2 regions of the Shewanella sp. KCT genome follow, and region 2 is predicted to be linked to the other one. Evidence: riboswitches for the same ligand, from Rfam matches in the RefSeq annotation. Region 2 holds a riboswitch; the other holds the start of a gene.
What was found. Region 2 has a riboswitch for thiamine pyrophosphate ahead of thiC (phosphomethylpyrimidine synthase ThiC). Riboswitches for the same ligand answer to the same signal wherever they lie in the genome.

Region 1 (4,006 bases), on a different contig from region 2:
TGGGTCGTATGATGACGGTAGCGGCCAAGCTGGCCGATGAAGCCGGCATCGCAGAGGATGGGTATCGTCTCATCATGAACTGCAACAAGCATGGCGGTCAGGAAGTCTTCCATATCCATATGCACCTGTTAGGCGGTGATTTCCTGGGGCCGCTAGTGTCGCGTTAATCCCAGATTATTCTTGGACTGTGTAGAGTAATGAAGACAAACCCTGATTTTTTCCCGCTGACCGACTTGGCGACCCGATTTGTCGGTCAGCTAGTGCAGTGTCGCCGACTTGGGCTCAGTGTGCTTGAAGCCAGCGAGCAGCATGTGCTGATCGAGCTGCCCTACAGCAGTGAGCTTATCGGTTACCCAGACACAGGCGTGATACATGGCGGGGTGATCACCACCCTGATGGACACCGCCTGCGGCACTGCCGTGGTCTGCAACATCTTCGATAAGTACAAGTCGCTGGAGTTGTCGCCGACGCTGGATCTGCGGGTCGACTACATGAAACCTGCCGAGCCCAACAAGAGTGTCTATGGCTTTGCCGAGTGTTACAAGCTCTCTTCGAGCGTGGCCTTTACCCGCGCCATCGCCTATCAGGATTCTATTGACGATCCTATCGCCCATGCGGTGGGCTCTTTCATGCGTATCAGCCCCGAAATGGTGGGTGACGCCTTCAGACAGGCCTTGATGGGAGAGGGGAAATGATCATGGTCACGCCAGAAGCCAATCAGGCATTAAATGTTAAAGATATCGTCAAGAAGGCCACGGAGCTTAACGATTTTGGTCACCTGCTGGCGCATGTTCCTTATGCTAAGTTTATCGGCATGCAGGTGGCGCGCTTCGGCGACGAGCTGGTATTTCAGCTACCGAAGAAAGATGAGAATATCGGTAACCCAACCCTGCCGGCCATTCATGGCGGGGTGATCGCAGGATTCATGGAGATGTCGGCGATCGTGCAGCTGATGGTGTTTATGCAAACCACCAAGGTGCCAAAAATCGTCGATTTCTCTATCGATTACCTGAGGGCGGGCCACCATAGAGATAGCTTCGCCGAGTGTAAGATCACCCGTCAGGGACGCCGTGTGGCGAACGTAAACATCAACTGCTGGCAAACCAACCGTAAGGCTTTGATTGCCACCGCCCGTGCCCATTTTCTGATTGAATAGATGTTAAGGCGCAGCGTAAGGAGAATAGTGATGAACAAAGGATTAGTGTTAGGCTGCTTGTTGCTGGGACTGAGCGCCTGTGCGCCTCATACCGGCGGCATCATGACCAGCTCCACTGGTGAGGTTCGGGTCGATAACGGCTCTTTCCACTCAGACGTGGATGTCAGCGCGGTGACCACTCAAGCGGAGGCGGGTTTCCTGCGGGCGCGCGGCACCATTATCAGCAAGTCATCAAAGGATCTGCGCCTGCAATATAAGTTCACCTGGTATGATATCAATGGCGCGACGGTAGAGGATGAGGGGGTGAGTTGGAAGTCCCTTAAGCTTCACGGCAAACAGCAGATGCAGGTGACGGCGCTGTCCCCCAATGCCACCGCGGTGCGTTGTGAACTCTATGTGCGCGAGGCTATCTCCAATTAAAAATCGCTTTCAGGAATGAGTCGAGCGAATGATTTGATGAAAACGTCAGCAATGCTGGCGTTTTTTTATGGATCACGCGCAAATATTGCGTTAAATATGTCAACTCTTTGTATGAGTCATGTATAATCGGCCTCGCCAAGGGGTGTTAACGCCAAGCCATAGCTTAGCGATTGACTGAGATGTCCGCGGGACGAACCCTTAGAACCTGATCCGGCTAATACCGGCGTAGGAATGGGCCACATCACTAGATTTAACACAATCTGTCTGTGCATTCTTTCTCGCTTTCTTAAGTGCCGGATCTCAATATTGATTTGAGGTCCTATGTTTACATTAAAATCTTATTCACCCATCGCCCTTGCCGTTGCGGCGGCGTTAACTCATACCAGCCTGATGGCGAGCGATACGCCGCCAGCCAACGACGAGATGGAAGTGATTGTCGTCACCTCCGATTTTCGCCAGTCTAGCCTGGACAAGATGCCCTCTAGCATCAGCGTCATAGATCAACAGCAAATTGAGGACGAGGGCGCCCAGCACTTTGAAGACGTACTCAACGGCATCGCCAACTTCAACTGGTCAGGCGGCAGCTCGCGGGCGAAATATTTCCAGATCCGTGGCGTGGGCGAGCAGGAGGAGTACCAGGGCGCACCTAACTCTTCGGTTGGCTACATCATAGACGACATCGACATGTCGGGCCTTGGGATGATCTCCAGCATGTATGATCTGCAGCAGGTCGAGGTGCTCCGTGGTCCACAGGGTACACGCTATGGCGCCAACGCCTTAGCCGGTCTCATCTACCTTAAGAGTAACGATCCTACCTCGGTATTCGAGCATGGCGCCGAGGTGCAACTGGGTGACGATAACCTTCGCACTTACAGTGGCTTCAGCTCTGGCCCTCTAAGCGATTCAGGCAAGCTTTTGTATCGCGTATCGCTGCAGCAACATGAGCAGAACGGCTATCGCGACAATCTTTATCTGGGCCGCGACGACACCAACGGCAGAGATGAATTTACCGGCCGCATCAAGCTGCGCTGGTATGCCACAGACGATCTGGTGGCCGATCTCAGCCTGATGCACGCCGACTTTAACAACGGCTACGATGCCTGGACACTGGACAACAACGGCTTCGATACTCTCACAGATGAGCCGGGTGTCGACAAGCAGCGCACCACGGGTGGCTCGCTTAAATTAACCTACTCGGGCGCCGACAGTTTCGAGCTGGTCTCACTAAGCTCAATGGCCCAGAGTGATACTCACCACGGCTACGACGGTGACTGGGCCAACCCTGAGTTTTGGGCGGCCCGCAGCTGTGAGGGTGAACCTTGTCAGTACGACTACACCTGGAACAAGCTGGGTGACAGAACCACGCTGTCTCAGGAGTTTCGTCTAAGCTCCACCGAGGCGGGGCGTATCTTCGATGGCAGCACCGACTGGTTGGTGGGTGTCTATGGTCTGAGACTCACCGAAGACAACGACACGCTCGAAGTATATAACGGCTGGGAAGACAGACTGCTTGCCGAATATGAAGCGACTAATTTGGCAGTTTTCGCTCAGTTAGACAGCGACTTAGGCAATGGCTATGCACTGTCAGTGGGTGCCCGTCTGGAGCGCCGCGAGAGCGATTACAGCGACTCGGACAAAGATGCTTTCGAGCCCTCAGAGAACATGTGGGGCGGTCATGTTGCCCTGAGCAAGACACTTAGCCCAGGTCAACAGGCCTATGTCCGTATCGCCCGTGGCTACAAGGCGGGTGGCTTTAATATGTCATTGCCGACTTCCTTGAGCGATAAGAAGGAGTTCCAGGCCGAGACTCTGTACAACTATGAGCTAGGCCTCAAGTCAGAGTGGCTAGATGGCGACGCGACCACACACTTCTCGCTGTTTTACATGGACAGACGCGATCAGCAGGTCTCTGCCTCACAGCAAAACCCCGACGAGCCACAGAAGTTTATCCTCTACGTCGAAAATGCCGGTAGCTCACACAACTACGGCGCCGAGCTGGAAGCCAACTGGTATGCCACTGATAACCTTAAGTTATACGGCACGTTAGGCTGGCTAGAGACCGCCTACGGCGATTACGCCTACCAGGATAAGTACGGTGGGTTGGTTGATCTCACTGGCCGCGAACTGGCTCACTCACCTAATTTTACCTATAGTGCGGGGGCGACCTATCGCAGCGATCTGGGCTGGTTTGCCAACCTGACCACCAGTGGTAAGAGCGAGTTCTACTACTCAGACAGCAACGACTCTAAGTCAGAGCCCTATACTATCTTCAATGCCCGAGTCGGCTACGAGACAGAGACCTGGTCGGCTTATCTCTGGGGGCGCAACCTGTTTGATGAGAAGTATGGCGTGCGCGGCTTCTATTTCGGTAACGAGCCGGATAACGGCTGGGCCGATAAGCAATATATTCGCTACGGCGATCCTCGCCAG
Region 2 (4,006 bases):
CACCGCCCCCGCTGTCTGAACCGGCAATGGTCCAGACGATAGGTTTTTCAGCGGACATGGCTACACCTCTTCTGCTTTTTCGAGAACCGTACTTTCAAGAGCTGTACTTTCAAGAGCGGTACGTTCGAGATAGGCACTTTCAATGGCGGGGCTTTGCTTCACCGCGCTGTGATAGAGCTCGCTACCACTTTGCTTAAACTGCGCCGACATCTGCGCCAGCCCTTGTTGAATATCTACCTTCGGCGCGCTAGCAGTAACGTCAATCTGCTCAACCTCAATCTCCCTCACCTCGATCGCTTGGGCCGCGGCGTATTCGCGCACCTCCTGGGTGATCTTCATCGAGCAGAACTTGGGGCCGCACATAGAGCAGAAATGGGCTACCTTAGCCGACTCCTGAGGAAGTGATTCGTCGTGATACGCCCTGGCGGTGTCGGGATCCAGTCCCAGGTTGTATTGATCTTCCCAGCGGAACTCGAACCTCGCCTTAGACAAGGCGTTGTCGCGGATCTGCGCGCCGGGATGCCCCTTGGCCACATCGCCAGCATGGGCCGCGATCTTATAGGCGATCAGCCCCTGCTTCACATCTTCCTTGTTTGGCAGACCAAGATGCTCTTTGGGTGTCACGTAACAGAGCATGGCGCAACCATACCAGGCGATCATCGCCGCGCCTATGCCTGAGGTGAAGTGATCATAGCCTGGGGCAATGTCGGTAGTCTGAGGGCCTAGGGTGTAAAACGGCGCTTCGTCACATAGCTCGAGCTGCTTATCCATGTTCTCCTTGATAAGCTGCATCGGGATATGGCCCGGCCCTTCGATGATGGTCTGCACATCATACTGCCAGGCCTTCTTAACCAGCTCGCCTAAGGTTTCCAGCTCGGCAAACTGCGCCTCGTCGTTGGCATCGGCGATGGAGCCTGGTCGCATGCCATCCCCCAGCGAGAGGGAGACATCGTAGGCGGCGCACAGCTGGCAGATCTCATCGAAATGCTCATAGAGGAAGTTTTCCTTGTGATGAGAGAGGCACCACTTGGCCATGATGGAACCGCCGCGAGAGACTATGCCTGTGAGGCGCTTAGCTGTCATAGGCACATAACGCAGGAGCACACCGGCGTGAATGGTAAAGTAATCCACCCCCTGCTCTGCCTGCTCGATCAGGGTATCTCTGAAGATCTCCCAGGTGAGATCTTCGGCGACGCCATTGACCTTCTCCAGCGCCTGATAGATGGGCACGGTCCCGATGGGCACAGGCGAGTTGCGGATGATCCACTCGCGGGTCTCATGGATATAGCGACCGGTAGAAAGGTCCATCACGGTATCCGCGCCCCAACGGGTGGCCCACACCAGCTTCTCCACCTCCTCTTCGATAGAGGAGGTAACCGCCGAGTTACCTATGTTGGCGTTGACCTTCACTAGGAAGTTACGGCCGATGATCATAGGTTCAGCCTCAGGGTGGTTGATGTTAAGCGGTAAGATTGCCCGGCCCGCCGCCAACTCCTGACGCACAAACTCTGGCGTGATAGGCTCACCTAGCTTGGCACCGAAACTCTCACCCGGGGCGCGCTGATTGAGCACCTCGTCGGTCACTGTCTCTCGAGCCATGTTCTCACGCAGCGCCACATACTCCATCTCTGGGGTAATGATGCCACGTCTGGCGTAGTGCATCTGAGTCACCACCTTACCTTCAAGGGCGCGTCTTGGCTTGGGCAGCTGCTCAAACCTCAGATGATCTAGCCCCTCATCGGCCAGACGCTGCTGGGTAAAACCTGAGCTGACCTGCTCGAGTTCCTGGGTATCGCCGCGCTCGGCAATCCACTCGCTGCGCAGCTTAACAAGACCACGACGCACATCGATATCGGCCTCGGGATCTGAATAGGGCCCGGCGCAGTCATAGACGGTGATAGGGGGATTCTTCTCATAGACAGGCGCCTCAGCCGTGCCGCCAATCAGGGTGTCTGACTGAAAGATCTGCCGCATGGCGACCTTGAGATCCGGCCTGCTGCCGCTGAGATAAAGTTTTTGCGAATTAGGGTGTTGTAAGGGTTTGAGGTTATCGATAAAGGCCTGGGCCTCTGCTCGCATTTCGCGACGTGTTGACATAAGCAATCTCACTATAGGGTTAGATGAAGTTGCTTGTCTGGAGAAGTTTGGCGTTGAGGGCATTGAGCCAGGCCAAGAAATCGCCTGATTCAAAAATATGCTGGGTGTCACTGGGATTTCACTCGCCAAATTTGCAGCGATTTCAATCCCATTGGCCAATAAAAAACGGCGGGACACTAAGGTCATATTATGCTTGTTTCCTTCGCAGGGACTAACCTGATCAGGTTCAACGGATCCCGAATAAACGGTCTCAGCCTAATGGCACTCCGACAAGAGGGCTCAGTATAGACCTAAGAGATTGAGGGTGGCAAGCCCCTTTAAATGAATGATGACATCAAATTAATCGATACACATAATAATTAAAAATCAAACACTTATATAAAATTTAAAGCATCATGTTAATTTAAGCATGAAAATATATCACACTAGTTTTTATCTTTAATCTCTACTCCCATCATACTCAGATGCTTATCGAGGGAATCTTTAATCGCCTGTTTCACCTTGTCGCCACCACACTTAAAGGGGAAGCCTAAGTTTTCCCCATGGGGGTTGATTGGCGTCGCCACACTCACCACGCGATAACAGGTATCCCCTATCTTGACGATGCGATTAGGGTCCAACTTGCTGTCTAAGGTGATTGCCGTCTCATACTCGTTCTCCTTAGGCAAGGCTAACACCCTCATCTCGCCATCCATCTCGCTCATCGACTGCTTCTGGGTGGCCTTGTCGGCGGCGTGCTCAACTAACTTGTCCAGCTGCGCCTGTCTGTGCCTCGCCATATAATCGCCAGTTGCAGCGCTTACCGCTCCCGAGTCTGCTGCTCCCCTCTCCAGATTAAGACCTTTCATACCATCGAAGGAGAATGCTTCATTCTTTTTCTGAGTGTCAGCGGGCACCTCGATTTTAGAGACGATGTTAGGCTCGGAGAGCTCAACTGCTGAATCAAGGGAAGGCTCAACACTTGTTTGGACAACATTGGGCTGGAAACGAGTAATTTGAGTAGCTGACGCCACTTTCTCAGGACTCGGCTTAATCAACGCGGTACTTTGCTGAGCGGAAACTGGCGCCGGATTGTCCTCTGTCACTTCAACCCTTTGATTAAGCGTATCTTGCTTTGGCTCGCTCGTCAGAAGTGCTTTTACTGGTACCTCGGCAGGGCGAGATTTGGCCTTCATGGCATCAAACTCTGCCTGAGTCAGCATATAGGCGCTGATGGCCTGCTTGCCTTGCTTAATTGAACCCTGAGCCAGGTATGGTCCCTTAAACTGCCAACTCAGCAGGGCCAGCAATGCAAGGTGCGCCAGCAAGACAACCAAGAAGATAAACAACTCTCTCCAGCCAATCATCGCCGCCATAGCTTCGACACGAGGGCTTTTAGCATGAGGACTTTTATCATAATAGCCTTGCCCGGCGTGCTCACTCGCTAAAGGCTCTCTCGCTAATGGATCGTTGACGAGACGGCAGAAGGCTAACTGCTCGACATCAATATCAGCATTAAGGTTTAGATTAAGATTGAGGTCAAGCCAGGAAGATTGACTATCCTTAGGGTGCACTCGCAATAGCAACTCATCCTTTCCTTAGGAAACTTAGCATTTTAGAGAAGAAGAGATGCTATTAGTTCAATCAAGGATGGATAGTGGACAGCATGAAACTTAAAGCGCAATAAATTCAATTGCTAACAAAACAAAACCCAAGTTAAGCGTACACATGTACGCTTAACTATTTCTTTTGCACCAGCATGCTGTTAGACTCACCATTAACGAGGTCTAACCAGTTTTAGAGAGTCTAATGCCACCACAAACCCTGCCGCCCCAAGAGATAGACCTGAGTGATCAGCCCTGCTTAGCAACCACGGTAGCCCCCTACAGCCGAGCAGAAGAGTTGGCAAACGCCCTCAGCCATGGTCTTG

Region 1: it holds a riboswitch for thiamine pyrophosphate, as region 2 does, so the genes downstream of both, AYI87_RS01375 (TonB-dependent receptor) here and thiC (phosphomethylpyrimidine synthase ThiC) in region 2, are expected to answer to the same signal.

Annotation. Positions count from the first base shown of each region.
Region 1 is NZ_LVDJ01000001.1:299,525-303,530, forward strand. Features, by position in the region: gene hinT (purine nucleoside phosphoramidase) at 1-167, shown strand, start outside; gene AYI87_RS01360 (PaaI family thioesterase) at 198-695, shown strand; gene AYI87_RS01365 (PaaI family thioesterase) at 692-1,156, shown strand; gene AYI87_RS01370 (YcfL family protein) at 1,187-1,576, shown strand; TPP riboswitch at 1,705-1,825, shown strand; gene AYI87_RS01375 (TonB-dependent receptor) at 1,898-4,006, shown strand, end outside.
Region 2 is NZ_LVDJ01000019.1:33,787-37,792, reverse strand. Features, by position in the region: gene AYI87_RS19475 (bifunctional hydroxymethylpyrimidine kinase/phosphomethylpyrimidine kinase) at 1-58, opposite strand, end outside; gene thiC (phosphomethylpyrimidine synthase ThiC) at 61-2,097, opposite strand; TPP riboswitch at 2,278-2,376, opposite strand; gene AYI87_RS19465 (hypothetical protein) at 2,523-3,452, opposite strand; gene trhA (PAQR family membrane homeostasis protein TrhA) at 3,886-4,006, shown strand, end outside.